DNA from 2 places in the Paenibacillus sp. EKM10P genome. Region 1 is predicted to be linked to the other one. Evidence: predicted binding sites of a transcription regulator. Region 1 holds the regulator's gene; the other holds the start of a gene.
What was found. The regulator Rex, encoded in region 1, represses fermentation and respiration genes when NADH is low (regulators of the CRP and FNR family bind a similar motif). The targets are predictions, from matches to a motif close to TTGTGAAATATTTCACAA.
Positions count from the first base shown of each region.

Region 2: a site for Rex is predicted at 4,900-4,917, ahead of HFE01_RS23315 (DoxX family membrane protein). Genes of this name have one in related genera too.

Region 1 covers NZ_JAALET010000002.1:566,056-573,232, forward strand. The annotation lists gene HFE01_RS07945 (AAA family ATPase) at 38-1,540, opposite strand; gene HFE01_RS07950 (hypothetical protein) at 1,533-2,066, opposite strand; gene HFE01_RS07955 (cell wall elongation regulator TseB-like domain-containing protein) at 2,539-3,063, opposite strand; gene HFE01_RS07960 (amidohydrolase) at 3,101-4,402, opposite strand; gene HFE01_RS07965 (redox-sensing transcriptional repressor Rex) at 4,389-5,042, opposite strand; gene dinG (ATP-dependent DNA helicase DinG) at 5,070-7,177, opposite strand, start outside.
Region 2 covers NZ_JAALET010000015.1:53,214-60,390, forward strand. The annotation lists gene HFE01_RS23290 (amino acid ABC transporter ATP-binding protein) at 1-189, opposite strand, end outside; gene HFE01_RS23295 (amino acid ABC transporter substrate-binding protein/permease) at 182-1,630, opposite strand; gene HFE01_RS23300 (inorganic phosphate transporter) at 1,872-2,861, opposite strand; gene HFE01_RS23305 (DUF47 domain-containing protein) at 2,876-3,490, opposite strand; gene HFE01_RS23310 (DUF3048 domain-containing protein) at 3,679-4,773, opposite strand; gene HFE01_RS23315 (DoxX family membrane protein) at 5,024-5,542, shown strand; gene HFE01_RS23320 (hypothetical protein) at 5,896-6,819, shown strand; gene HFE01_RS23325 (dioxygenase family protein) at 6,892-7,177, opposite strand, start outside.

The DNA.
Region 1 (7,177 bases):
CGGACTAAAAGTAAAAAAAAATAACCAGCATAAAAAATTATGCTGGTAATAAAGCATTTTCACTAAATTGACATCTAAATTGATCTCCGGATAGCGTTTCTTCCTTCATCAAGATGTCAAGAGAATTGTCGAACACAGGACGATGCTTTTCCAACAACTCCAAAGTGCGGTTATGCAGGTCATTCATAATCTCGCCATTTTCCCGCATGAGTTCCTCTTTTGTAACCATTTCCATGTTAATAATCCCAAGAGAAGTTAAACCGGAAGTCATCATCGTATGAACGATGTTCAGTGCCTGCTCAAAATCATTACTTGAACCAGTACTTCGACCGCCGTAGTACATTTCTTCTGCTGTAGCACCTGCAAGCGAGATCATAATTTGCTCCTCCAGGTACTGCTTGGTATATAAATAATGCTCTTGCTGTGGGTTGTGACGCACGTAACCGAGCGCTTTCCCACGCGGGCTGAGCGCTACTTGACTTACACTACCAGGACGGACGATTTCAGCCATAATAGCATGTCCCAGCTCGTGAATCGCTACACGTTTTTTCTCTTCGAATGTCGATTCTCGGTCTGTTTTTTCGCCCATCATCACCTTGTCAATCGCCATGGACAGATGACTTTGCGCAATCATTTGCCGATCCTGTCTCATTGCATAGATAGCCGCTTCATTCATGACGCTCTCCAACTGTGCACCGGAAAAACCGTAAGACTCCTCTGCAATTTTGTCCAAATTAGCATCTTCCTGGATCGGTTTGTTTTTGGCATGAATTTTAAGGATATGAAGACGACCCTTTTTATCAGGTAAGTCTACTTGAATATGACGGTCAAAACGTCCTGGACGCGTTAAGGCGCTGTCCAACATTTCTTTACGGTTTGTTGCCGCAATGAGCAATATCCGCGGCGTATCTGCCGAATAAATGCCATCCATTTCTGTCAGCAACTGATTCAAAGTCTGATCATATTCTCGTTGCTGCCCACCCTCACGCTTACCGCCAATAACATCAATCTCATCAATAAAAATGATTGCATTTTCTTTCTTTTCCTTGGCTGCACGAGTGCGAGCCTCCCTAAACAACTCACGGACACGACCTGCACCAACACCTACATACATTTCAACAAATTCACTGCCTGAAGCTGCAACAAACACTGAATTGGTATAGTGTGCAGCTGCTTTCGCCATCAGCGTTTTCCCTGTTCCCGGAGGGCCTGTAAGCAAAACGCCTTTCAATGGACGAATGCCAAACTTGGAAATTTCATCATGACGATTCAAAAAATCCAAGGCTTCACGCAATTCCTGTTTAGCGCTTTCTTGTCCACCAATTTCCTCAAAAGTCAGCTTGTCCGGACCATTTTTTTTACGTTTGCGCTCTTGCCCGGCACCTACGGCCAAGCCGCCACGAGCATGCATGAGCATTAACAAGCCACTGAGCATCACGCCCGCAACAAGAAGAGGGATAATGTTTACCCCAATAAAAACGAGAAATATAATGGCCACCGGCACAATACCGATTAATATTTCCTTGATCCATCTAGGCATTAGGCCATACCCCCATTTGCTGAGATTGACGTGGCAAAACGATAAACTTCGTCGCATTGCCTTCGCTGAGTCGGATATAGACATTGTTCGAATCCATATCGGTATCAGCCTTGATACCTGTCTTTTTCTTTTTCATCTGCTCAACTGTAGATGAAATTTGAGTATACTTTTTATTTTCCATCGCTTCGGCTACAGGAAACATAGCCTCAGACCACCATTGATTCAGTGCTGAATTGGAACGATCTGCGATATCCAGCTTAATGGTGCGGCTGCCAATGATGGATTGCCCTTTTTGCTTAACCACATCGACTAATCCGGCCACATCCGCCTGCGGTTTGAGATCTAGTTTCAATACCACCTGATCCTGTTTAATATCTATTTGAGCGCTTGTCACGCCTGGATATTGAGATACCAGTTTTTCCAGAGGACTTTGCATTGTAACCTGACGGTAAATGAACCATCCTCCAAACATTAACAAGGCTGCCAAAACGGCCGCCACAACAATAGGAACTGCACGCAATTTCAAACAACATCCTCCTCTCAAAATGTAAAACCCAGAAGAAACGGGACGAATGTCAACAAACAACCAAATTGCATGATCTTATAATGATCAGCAACTCATTTATCTATCATTTTTGTCTATCACTTATAAAATATAGTATATCATAACGTAAATCTAATATCGAAGGCAATGTGTGGAGGAGTTGTGATAAGGCAAAAAGATGCTTCTGGCTTTTAGTCCAGCTTTGCGGAGCATTAAGTAAAAAGACGCAAATACGAATTAAATCGTATTTGCGTCTTTTTCTAATACTTTCAATCATTCCAAGCTATATAGACTGAGTATAAAAGTTATTTGGAGTGGCCCCATAGCTGTCAGCCAGCGGAGTGGAACACTTGAATCTGCAGAAGCGAAGCGATCGTAAGATCAAATGGACTACGCAGCGCTCCTAACGCTTTTGGGTACTCCCAAGCCACCGATCCACACTCTTAACATCGCGCTAGTAATTAGGCAAAGTATATTTTATCCCCGTCGATGCTCCATCTGAGAAACGGTAAAAGGTATAGTGGTGATGGCTTTCATCATCGTAAAACAGTTGCCATACATATTCGCCATTGAACACACTCGGTTGGAGCCTTACAATTTTTGCATTTGGAAGTTGCTGCTGAATTATCGCTGTCATTTTTTGCTCGTCGACTCCGTTTTTCATCAGCTCGGTATGAACACCGCTTGGATCTGCGGCAGGTATGTTAGGTTTCCCCTCCATTTTTTGAAAAGGAACCCACACCATTATATTTTCATTCTGTGCGTTTTTTCCTTGAACTACCCAATATATCTGATCCCACACAGACTTCCATGTCTGAGTCGTGCTAACCAGACCACCTGATTGCTTGGCCTTCATGATAGCGGCATTTTTCTCAGCCACCTGGTCTTGAGTAACATACGAATAATACCAGAAAATGCTGACCAGGATCAGTATTACGGCCAAAATGGCGACCGCTATCCATTTCTTCTTATTTTTCAAACCTGTGCTTCCTCTCTAAGGGGATGTGACACCTAAATTAGCGCGACAGCAGCCCTTCAAAGGCGGCTTGTGCCTCATGTTTGATACGTTCCTCGTCCATCGTCAGGCATTCGCCATTTTTCACAACCTGACGGCCGTCTACCCACACATGAGCCACGTCTTTGGCACTTGCAGAGTATACGGCATGAGAAATAAGATCTGTACGCGGCAAGAAATGGGCCTGATCCAGATCTAGCGCGATAAAGTCAGCCTTATTGCCTGCTGCCAGCGCTCCTACCTCTTTTAAACCAATCGACTTTGCACCATACTCTGTTGCCAGACGTAGTGCTTCATTTGCAGGAACTGCCGTTGGGTCGCCAGATACTCCCTTGTGAATGAGTGCCGCCAGACGCATTTCCTCGAACATATCCAGGTTATTATTGCTGGCAGGACCATCTGTTCCGAGTGAAACAGTAACTCCTGCACGCAGCAATTCAGGCACTCTAGCTACACCACTTGCCAGCTTCAAGTTGCTGCCTGGATTATGCGATACCGCCACACCTCGTTCCGCTAACAAAGCTATTTCTTCGTCGTTCAAGTGAACGCCGTGGGCAACAAGTGAAGGACGGGAGAAAAAGCCAAGCTTATCTAAGTGTGCAACTGGACGCAAGCCGTAGTCGCGTACGTTTTGTTCAACTTCGGCGATCGTCTCGGACATGTGCGTATGCAATGGTAAATCGAGATCATGTGCTGCTTGAACAAATTTCTCAATAAACGCAGGCGGGCATGTGTATGGGGCATGAGGAGACATCATTGTTGTGATACGTCCGTCTGCTTTTCCATGCCAGTTACGCGCAAAAGTCACGGCCTCAGCTAGCTTGATCCGTTGTTCTTCTTCTGAACAGAGTCCAATGGCTCCACGCATCAAGCTTGCACGAATGCCCGACTCTTCAGCTACACGAGCCACCTCATCCATATGATCGTACATATCCAGGAAAGTCGTGGTTCCACCTTTCAGCATTTCCAGCACTGACAAAGAAGTTCCCCAGTACACATCCGTAGATGTAAACTTGGCTTCCATAGGCCACATTTTTTCCTGAAGCCACACTTGAAGTGCCAAATCATCTCCATACCCTCGCAGCAGAGACATCGCCGCATGACCATGAGTATTGATCAGACCAGGTAAAAACAATAACCCCTTGCCGTCGATTGCTTCTGTCTCTTCCTCACCCGCAGGCAAAGTCTCGCCAATGTAAGTAATACGGCTATCCTCCACAATCATAAAACCATGGATTACCCCAGCCTCGGGTCCATTCACGGCAAACGAGCCGTTTTTAATCATCCATTTATTCACTGTCATATTGTGCTTCTTCCTTTCCGTCCTCCAGATAATAAGCGAGGCTAAGCAAATCAGTTGTAAAGTCTGTGGCATGTATCCGAATGTTAGCCGGTGCCTTGAGAATGATAGGTGCAAAGTTCAAAATCGCTCCAATTCCACTCTCAATCAGCCTATCAGCTACGTGCTGTGCCTCAAAATCAGGTACAGTAATAATCCCGATTCGTATATTTTTTTCTTTCACAGTCGCTTCCAGTTCATCCATCGGCTGTACGACCAAAGTATTGATTCTGGTCCCAACCTTATCCGGGAACGCATCAAAAACCGCCACAATCTTCATATTGTCTTTTAAATAAGCATTATAGTTCGATAGGGCTTGACCCAGATTACCTGCTCCGACCAATACTACATTAATTTGCTGGTCGATTTTCAGGATATGGCGTATTTTCTCGATTAGATAAGAAACATCGTAACCGATGCCCTTCCGACCAAAATCGCCAAAATAGGCAAGATCTTTACGAATTTGGGCCGGATTCAAATCTAACCTCTGTCCCAGCTCTTGAGAAGAGACCGTAGCCACCTCCCGTTTGTGCAGTGCATTCAGATAACGTAAATATACGGGTAATCTCCGTACGACAGCCTCTGAAATTTTATCTGATTTCATACTTGCTCCCCCTAATTGTAACGGACTTTAAGTGTCCGTCCGTTGTGCCTCTGTCTCCGGGGCGGATTGGAGCCATTCAGCGATGCGGGGCACCATTTGCTCCGATGGCATATGCTCCATTTTTGGTCCCGGTAACGAGTACAAAAAGTGCTTTCCATAATAGGATTCGATCACACGCGTATCGTAAACGATGACGACTCCGTGGTCGCTCGCTGTACGTACCAATCGCCCAAATCCCTGTTTGAAGCGAATAACTGCTTGTGGTACAGACAGCTTCATAAATGGATTCTTCTTCTGCTGCTGGAGCAACTCGCTTTTAGCCTCCAGTAACGGGTGGTTGGGCGGTTGAAACGGCAAGCGAACGATAGCCAGACAAGTCAAAGCTTTCCCTGGAATATCGACGCCTTCCCAGAAGCTACTGGTTCCCAGCAATACAGAAGCTTTCGCTTCCTGAAAACGGCGGGTTAGCTTGCTGCGACTCCCACTGTCCACACCTTGTCCTAACACGGTAATATCGCTGGACGCTAACGCCTCTTTGAGCGGCTCATACACTTGCCGGAGCATCCGATAGGAAGTAAACAGAACGAGCATTCTCCCCCGCGTCGCCTGGGCAGTCGCTCCTAGAGAGCTAACGAGCATCTCTACAAAATGTGCATCTCCTACACTGCCCTTCACACTCGGAAAATCTCGCGGAATGACCAGCAACACCTGATCCCTATAATTAAAGGGTGATGGGAGCTGTGACGTCATTAATCGTCCTTGATCTGCGGCCTCCTGCAAACCGAGTTGATCGGTCATGTACTGAAACGATTTATCTACCGATAAAGTAGCAGATGTCAGAATAATACTTCTTTTTTTGTCAAAAAACATTTCTTTCAACTGGCGGCTCACATCGACGGGCACCGCATAAAATTGCAATGATTTACTACGGAATTGTCCACTCGCTTCAAGCCAATATACGGTTGTTTCATCATCGAGTCGTATAAAGAAGCGCAAATTTTCCCTAATCCCCGCCAAATCCTTAAGCAGACCCGTGATATCTGTAATGAGACTATCCGCCGCATAATCGTCATGTTCTTCCTTGACATCCAGCATCAGCTTGTCGCCCTTGCGCAAAATTTCGCTCAATGTTACATAAAGCTGATTTTCCAATGCCGCCGCCTGATCCCACTTTGCAGGCTTGGCTGACGGTTTGAGACGCGAAGAAAATTGCCCCGTTTCACCTGGTGTGGCATCAGTTCGCTCCGGCAACATGCCAAACAGCTTATCGCTTAGTAGGTCCCAAGTTTCCTTAACCTCTAACACAAGTGGGTACAACTGATCAATGACCGAGGCCCATTCCGTCGACTTCTCATGCCCCGATTTTGCCAACTGCTGACGTAACGAAGGCAATTGCCCATTCTTGCTGTCCTTGAACAATCGAGTCAGCGTATGCACGAGTGTGAAATATTTCATATGCATGCCCAGGTGCTTACCAGCTACTTCCTCTAGATGATGTGCCTCATCAATCACCAAGTGTTCATAGCTAGGCAACAGTTGATGACTTGCTTTGACGTCGGTGAACAGCTTGGAGTGATTCGTTATAACCACATCCGCTGTTCCTGCTTCATGACGTGCACGATGATAGTAGCATTTGCGGAACCATGGACAAGAACGACCAAGACAGGACTCGGAATCACTAGCAACCGTTTCCCAAAAATCCCCTCCACGATTGCTCAGGTTTAGTTCCTCATCATCACCGGTTTCTGTCAGAGTCAGCCAGACAATCATTTGAGCCGCTGTAATCAAGTCTTCCTTTGGTGTCGCGAAGTCTCTTCTGTTTATTTTATGTTCAAACTTACGCAGACACAAATAATGCCCCCGTCCCTTAAAGATGGCAGCCCGGAACGGGAACGGAATCACTTTGGTCAGCATCGGAATATCACGCTCTCGCAATTGCTCCTGCAGATTAATGGTATGCGTGCTTACGGTGACCCTCTGCCCATATTTTACACTGTGATACAGTGACGGAAGCAAATAGCCCAGGGACTTCCCTGTTCCTGTACCCGCCTCAATCAACAAATGCTTATCTTGACTCAGGGCTTGATTTACACCCTCAATCATTTGTATCTGCGCCTCGCGCTCCTCATATTGGC
Region 2 (7,177 bases), on a different contig from region 1:
ATCGACGATGACCTCACCAGCTGTAATTTCCTCCAGCATATTCATACAACGTAAAAACGTACTTTTCCCTGAACCTGAAGGTCCAATGACGCATACAACTTCGCCTTCCCGCACTTGCATGTCAATGCCTTTTAGCACCTGGTTACTGCCATAGCTTTTTTTCAGATTTTTAACGATAATCTTACCCACGGCGAACTCTCCCTTCAAGACGGTTGGAAATTTTGGTCAGGACTGTAATGACGATAAGATACATCACCGCAACGACCAGCCAAATATCAAAGGATTGGAACGTCCGTGCAATAATGATTTTGCCCGATTGAGTCAATTCAACCAGACCGATAACCGACAGAATGGACGTATCCTTCAACGTAATAACCAACTGATTGATAAACGACGGGATCATGATTTTCACGGCTTGTGGCAAAATGATCTTCAGCATGGCTGTCCGATACGGCAAACCAAGCGAACGAGCGGCTTCCATTTGTCCCGGATCAATGGACTGAATACCCCCGCGGATGATTTCGGTCACATAAGCACCAGCGTTTAGGGATAACGTCAACACCGCCGCGACAAAAAGCGGCATTTTAAAATCGAGTGCCTGTGGGATACCGAAGTAAATAAAGAATGCAAGTACGATCAGTGGAATACCACGGAATACATCAACGAAAACAGTTGCAATACCGCGGAACACCTTGTTATGGCTCACTTTCATAAAGCCAAACACCAGTCCCAGCAAAAAGGCTACGAGCAAGGATACCAGGGTGTACAACAGCGTATTTCCCATCCCTTTAATCAACGCAGGCAGCGAAGCGGAAATGAGTTCCCAGCGGCTGCGTTCTACAGGAGCCACACCTTTGCCGGATTCTCCCAGGTATTTGGACATAATTTTGTCATATTCCCCGCTGTTACGAAGATTCACAAGCCCTGCATTGAATTTTTCCAGCAGCTCCGCATTTTTGCCTTGGTTGACAGCGAAACCGTAAGAGCCACCTTTTTCCTTATCAGTCACCAGCTTAAGACCATTATTCTGAGTCACACCGTATGCCAGTACCGGATAATCATCAAAGCAGGCAACAGAGTTACCTGTTTTAACTTCATCATACATTTGAGAAGAATCGTCGAACGGAACGGTAGTAAAGCCATATTTTGCCTTAATGGATTCCGCGAATGTGTAGCCTTGTGTTCCTGTTTTGACAGCGACACGCTGTCCTTTCAAGTCCTCATAGCGTTTAATCGTATCATTATCCTTACGGACCGCCATGACAACACCTGAGTCGAAATAGGGCTCAGAAAAATCAAATTTTTGCTTGCGTTCATCTGTAATACTCATCCCGGCAATGACACCATCCACTTGATTCGTTTCAAGGGCCTGCACTGCCGCGTTAAAGCCAAGTGGCTTAACGGTATACTCAAAATTCTGGTCCTTAGCAATAGCTGCCAGTAAATCCATATCAATTCCGACAAATTTACCATTTACATCTTCAAACTCAAAAGGCGCGAACGTTGTATCCGTGCCGATATCATACTTTGTTTTATTTTCTGCGTGGGCCACTACACCGAAATTACCGGCCAGGGCAACCACAGAAAACAAACAAATCATGAGTGCTATTAGTTTTCTTGGTTTTTGCATAAGATCCTCCAGTCAGTTGAACGGTTCAAAGTTTTCTGTTTATTCTACAGGAGTTATTAAAAATTGACTACTTTGATGTCAGGTATTTTTTAAAAAACATCTCATGGAACTATCTGGATGTGTAAACTTTAGAGATGCATTTTTGCCCGAGAATGCCAATAAGCCCCTGCCGCAAAAAGCGGACGGAAGCTTATTGTGTATCCTATATTGTATGTTCTTTTTCTAGAAACCATGAAGAAAACTAGAAAAGAATTTTGAATATCAAACCTGACAATAGCGCAGAAATTGGAATCGTTATTACCCAGGTTATTACAATACGACCAGCTAGTGACCAGCGAACCGCACTAAAACGCTTCGCAGACCCTACACCCAGAATCGCCGAAGTAATGGCATGAGTGGTACTTACTGGCAAATGGAGCAAAGTAGCTGTGAATATAACGGAAGCCCCCGAAACATCGGCTGCAAATCCATTGATTGGGTCAATTTTAAAAATCTTAGTTCCCATCGTCTTGATGATCTTCCAGCCCCCAATAGACGTACCAAGCGCCATGGCTGTTGCAGCTGAGATTTTCACCCACATAGGTACTTCCAAATGGTCTTGATACCCTGCCGAGACGAGTGCGAACGTGATAATCCCCATCGCCTTCTGAGCATCATTCGTACCATGCGTAAACGACTGAATAGCTGCCGTAATCACCTGCATGGTACGGAAACCCTTGTTCACCGTATGCGGACTGCGATAAGCAAAGATGTATTTCAAAATCATCATCACAATGTATCCGACAACAAAAGCAATCAACGGGGAGAAAATAAGACCCTCAACAATCCCGATGAAGCCGCTCCAATTTAATTTATCCTGTCCTGCACCTACATACACCGCTCCGGCCAACGCACCAATCAATGCATGGGAAGAGGATGAAGGAATACCGAACCACCAAGTCAAGAGATTCCAGATAATAGCGGCGATCAACGTCGCAATGACGATATCAATTCCGTTCGTAAGCTTGGTTGGATCAGCGACACTTCCACCAATGGTCTTGGCAACCCCGGTAAACAAGATCGCTCCGAGAAAGTTCATAACCGCAGCCATAATAATCGCACGTCGCGGCGTCAATGCACGGGTCGAGACCGAAGTAGCAATTGCGTTCGCCGTATCATGAAATCCATTAATAAAATCAAATGCCAGAGCAAGAAAAATAACAATACCTAGTACCAGTAAACTTGTATCCATGTAAAAGGACTCCCTTACGAGTTACGCATAATGATGGATTCCAGCATATTTGCAACATCCTCGCATGAATCCGTTGTCGTTTCAAGGCGTTCGTACAATTCTTTGCGTTTAATCAGCTCAATAGGATCAGTTACAGTTGCAAACAGGTTTTTGATGCAAATACGCAGTAATTCATCCCCCTGATTTTCCAAATCATTCAGGCGAATGGTGTATTCACGAATAGCCAGCAATTTTTTCTGTGAAAGCAAATGTACAGCCTTTTGAATTTCGTAAGCTGATTGACGCAAAATATCAGCGAACTGCACAATATACTCGTCCGGCTCTGTAATGTTGTACATATAAAAACGAGAGGCTGTCGCTTCAAGACCGTCCAGCACATCATCCATGGTCGTTGTCAGTTCCATGATGTCGTCGCGTTCGAGCGGCGTAATGAAGGTCTTGTTCAACTCAGTAATAATCGTGTGTGTGTAATCATCACACTTATTTTCATACTTCTTCATCTCATTGGTAAACAAAGTCACATCTTGAAGATTTGAAGTATGTTGGGCAAAATAATCGGCTGCTTGCACGATCGTATCTGCCATATTTTCCAACGTCTCGAAGAATATATCCTTTTTCTTCAATCTCATAACGATTACCCCTTTACGAAAATATCCGCAACCTGTTTCGACTGCAATAGACAACCTTTGCTATCTTATCACACTCATCAATGTTTTTGTAATGTTTGTAAAAGCAAATTTCTAGATATACGTATACAATGCCCGACATGGAAGGTCATTATCCGACAATTTTTCCCTAAAAAGGAGTATTACGTTTTCTAACTTGCTTCTGTTGTTACATGTTCGGCTAGTGAAGTATCTGCAGGTACCACATGTATATAGGATGTACCTGGCGTTAACGGGATTTCAACCCCATTTTTCATAAACCGAATCGCATCGCCAGATATATGCTGCCATTCAGCACGTATTAGCTTTCCTTGTTGAAACACCATGGCTTCTCCGCTACCGTCCAGCTCAACACTTAGTCTACCTACATCATCCAACGTTCGATGCCTCGTGCTCATCACAATCACATTGGCCGCTGAGAGCTGTTGATTATTATTTTGATCTAGATGTGACTTTTCGTTCACAAAACGCTTATATCGTTGATCAGCTGGATCATAGGTATAAGATACGCGATAGCTTTTTAACAAAAATCGGATGTGCAAAGAGGCAACACTCTCGTCCACCATAACTGGAGTTTCGCCAGTTTTAAGATAACGATATACTGGAACCTCCGTCTGCTTGGCATCCCCTTTGCTATCGCTTCCTTTACGCAGTCTGCTCACATCTGTGTATAAATTATGTGGAGGACGACGGTCTTTGCTTCGCCAGAAGTAAGCCCCTCCATTTGAAATCTCGTCCAGATGCTCCTTCCGCTGCTGCTGTAAAATCGCATAGGCATCTGTACTTCCCCCTGCATGTATCGGCAACGCACCATAGGTTTCGCCCAGTTCAATCAAATACGGTCGGATGCTTCGGACCGGACCGATCTTCACATCACCACCATGACTTTGGAAAAAAGCTACCAAACGGGTAATTCCGCCTTCTGCAAGAACCTCATATACCATGTCTGCCTGGCTAAGCCCCGCCTGTGGACGCGCAGCCGGAGAATTGTTAATCATGACAGCCAGCGGCCGCTCTATAACAGGCTGCTCCACCGGAAGCCCGGTAAGCGGAGCTGTAAATGCCGGAACAGATGGCTCCTTAGGCGGTTCAAGCACCTTTTTCTCTGTTTCTTGCTGGGTCGGTTTGGGAACGGATTCAGATTCACCCGTATTGGACAAAGCAGAACAAGACATCATTGTCATGCATAACAGAGCTGAGGCCATCACACGCAGCCAATGATTTCGTTGAGACATGGGCCCGAACAAGTTCATCCCTCCACATAGTTATTTTTCTCATTATAAGCTTTATTTCCTGTTTTTGTCTTGATTGAGGCATTACCTCTCTATAGAATACTTATCTGAAGACATTAAAATTTAAAAAATATTTAGACTTTGTGATTTTTATCACAAATAACTGTAACTGAACCTAATACAATAAAGGTGTAGCAAAGATGATCATCCCAAACAAAATGAAATACAACCCATCATTATAGATTAAGAAAGAGGAGTGGTTTAAATGTTTAACAACTGGTTACGTGAGAACAAAGTAGCAATGTGGCTGCTGACTGTAGTACGGGTTTATCTAGGTTATGAATGGATGACCCACGGACTTGAGAAGCTGACTGGCGGATTCGATGCAGGTGGATTTATCTCGGGGGCCATTGCTAAAACAGGTGGAGATCATCCCGCTGTACAAGGCTGGTGGGGATCGTTCCTTGAAGCCTTTGCCCTGCCGAATGTCGGTTTGTTCAACGTCCTGATCCCATTGGGTGAGTTCTTGGTCGGGGTTGGCCTACTGCTTGGTACATTGACTACACTGGCTACTTTGATGGCTATGGTTATGAACTTCTCGTTCCTGTTCTCGGGTACAGTAAGCACCAATGCAATCTACCTGTTGGTTGAAATCTTCCTTATCGTTGCTGGTGCAAATGCCGGAAGAATCGGCTTTGACCGTTGGGTACTGCCCTTCCTGCGTGGACTGTTTGGTAAAAATAAAGATACTTATCAAACGGACCCCAATCGAAAAATAGCTTAACTATCCAAAAAACAACCGTTATCCTCTGGCTAATGGTTGTTTTTTTGTGCAGCTATGCTGCTTCTCTTTGGTGTTTTTTGCAGCTATGCTCCTTCTCTTCGGTGTTTTTTGCCAGCTATGCTCCTTCTCTTCGGTGTTTTTGTGCAGCTATGCTGCTTGTATGTGTGACCATGCTACCCCTCCTCTATTTAAATGAACAAAGGAGTCCTCAAGTCCACTCTGACTTGGAGACTCCTTTTTCGGATTCATCTTCCCCCACAAACGTTTACAAGTTGGATACAACATGGAATGTTCACGATACATTTACCCTGTACACTACAGTTACATCAAAGAACGCAATGGAGGGTTATATCATGAAAAAAATCACCAAAGCCTACCTCATGCTCGCAGCAGTAACTTTCACAGTACAGACGATCGGATTGGGATCTACGACATCAGCCAAAGCAGCGACATCTACTACAATATCTCTAGCAGAAGGTGTGCAACATATTTCGAAAACCTTCGAGCAGCTACTACGCCAACCAGGCAAGCTACCTCAGGCATTCACTTATTTACAAAAGCATATCCAATCCATTCCGGCCTCTCAAGCTACCATCCTAGCACTACACTTGGAAAATGCACAGAAACAGCAATTGGATTCATATGCACAGACCTTATATCCGACCTCTGTTCAAACTAAGATTAATCAAGTCTATAAACCCGGTGATTCGTTCACTAATGTAATCAGTCGGACAAACGATGCAAAACTGAAAAAATTACTCACTCAATCAAGAGATGCCGGCTACAAACTTGAAACCGCAGAAGGCATGTTTTACCCAGTCATCAACTATGAAAAATATAAAGTATTCGGAAATGACATTACCGCAGATATCCGCAGCTATATTGACATCATGGCAACGGAATCTGGACAGCCGGCTACCAAGGATGCGGCATTACACATCGGTTATCAACAGTTAGCCGGAAGGGTGCTGGCGCAAGAGTCATTTATAACCCAATATCCACATTCCAATCGTACACAGGCAGTCAAATCATTACATGATCTCTATTTCTTCTATACTTTTTATGGTACGAACAATACACCACTATTCGATGATGACACCGGGAAGATTCGCCCCAATGCCAAAAAAGGGTATCAGCTCGTCATTCAACGCAACAGGGATTCGAAGAGTACCTACATTCAAAAGCTGAAGGCATTTATGACACTACTAGATCAAAATGAAGATAAGCGAACTTCGCAAGTATCCACCTGGCTAAAAAAGAACGTGCCTGCTAATTAATCAAAGTAGCATACACCAAAAGAACTTCCAACCCCACACACCATGTGGTTTCGGAAGTTCTTTTTCTTACATTTACAGATTAGTTTCTTGACCAAAAACCCAACAATTCAGGCTTAATGAGCCAAGGACATACGACTGAAAAAGCTTACGCGCGGAGCGATCATGATCGGCAGCTCCCATCACGTAAAACAAAGGTGAAAAATGCTCTATTCCATACGAAGGAACCGCCTGCTTGGCATACGGAGCCTTCTTGTCATATTGGAACAGATGACGCAAATTCCAGTCTTGAAGCTGCTGTGCGATCCAGTCATCATATTGAACGGCCCAATCGGCTGGCTCACTCGTCTGCTCGAGTGTC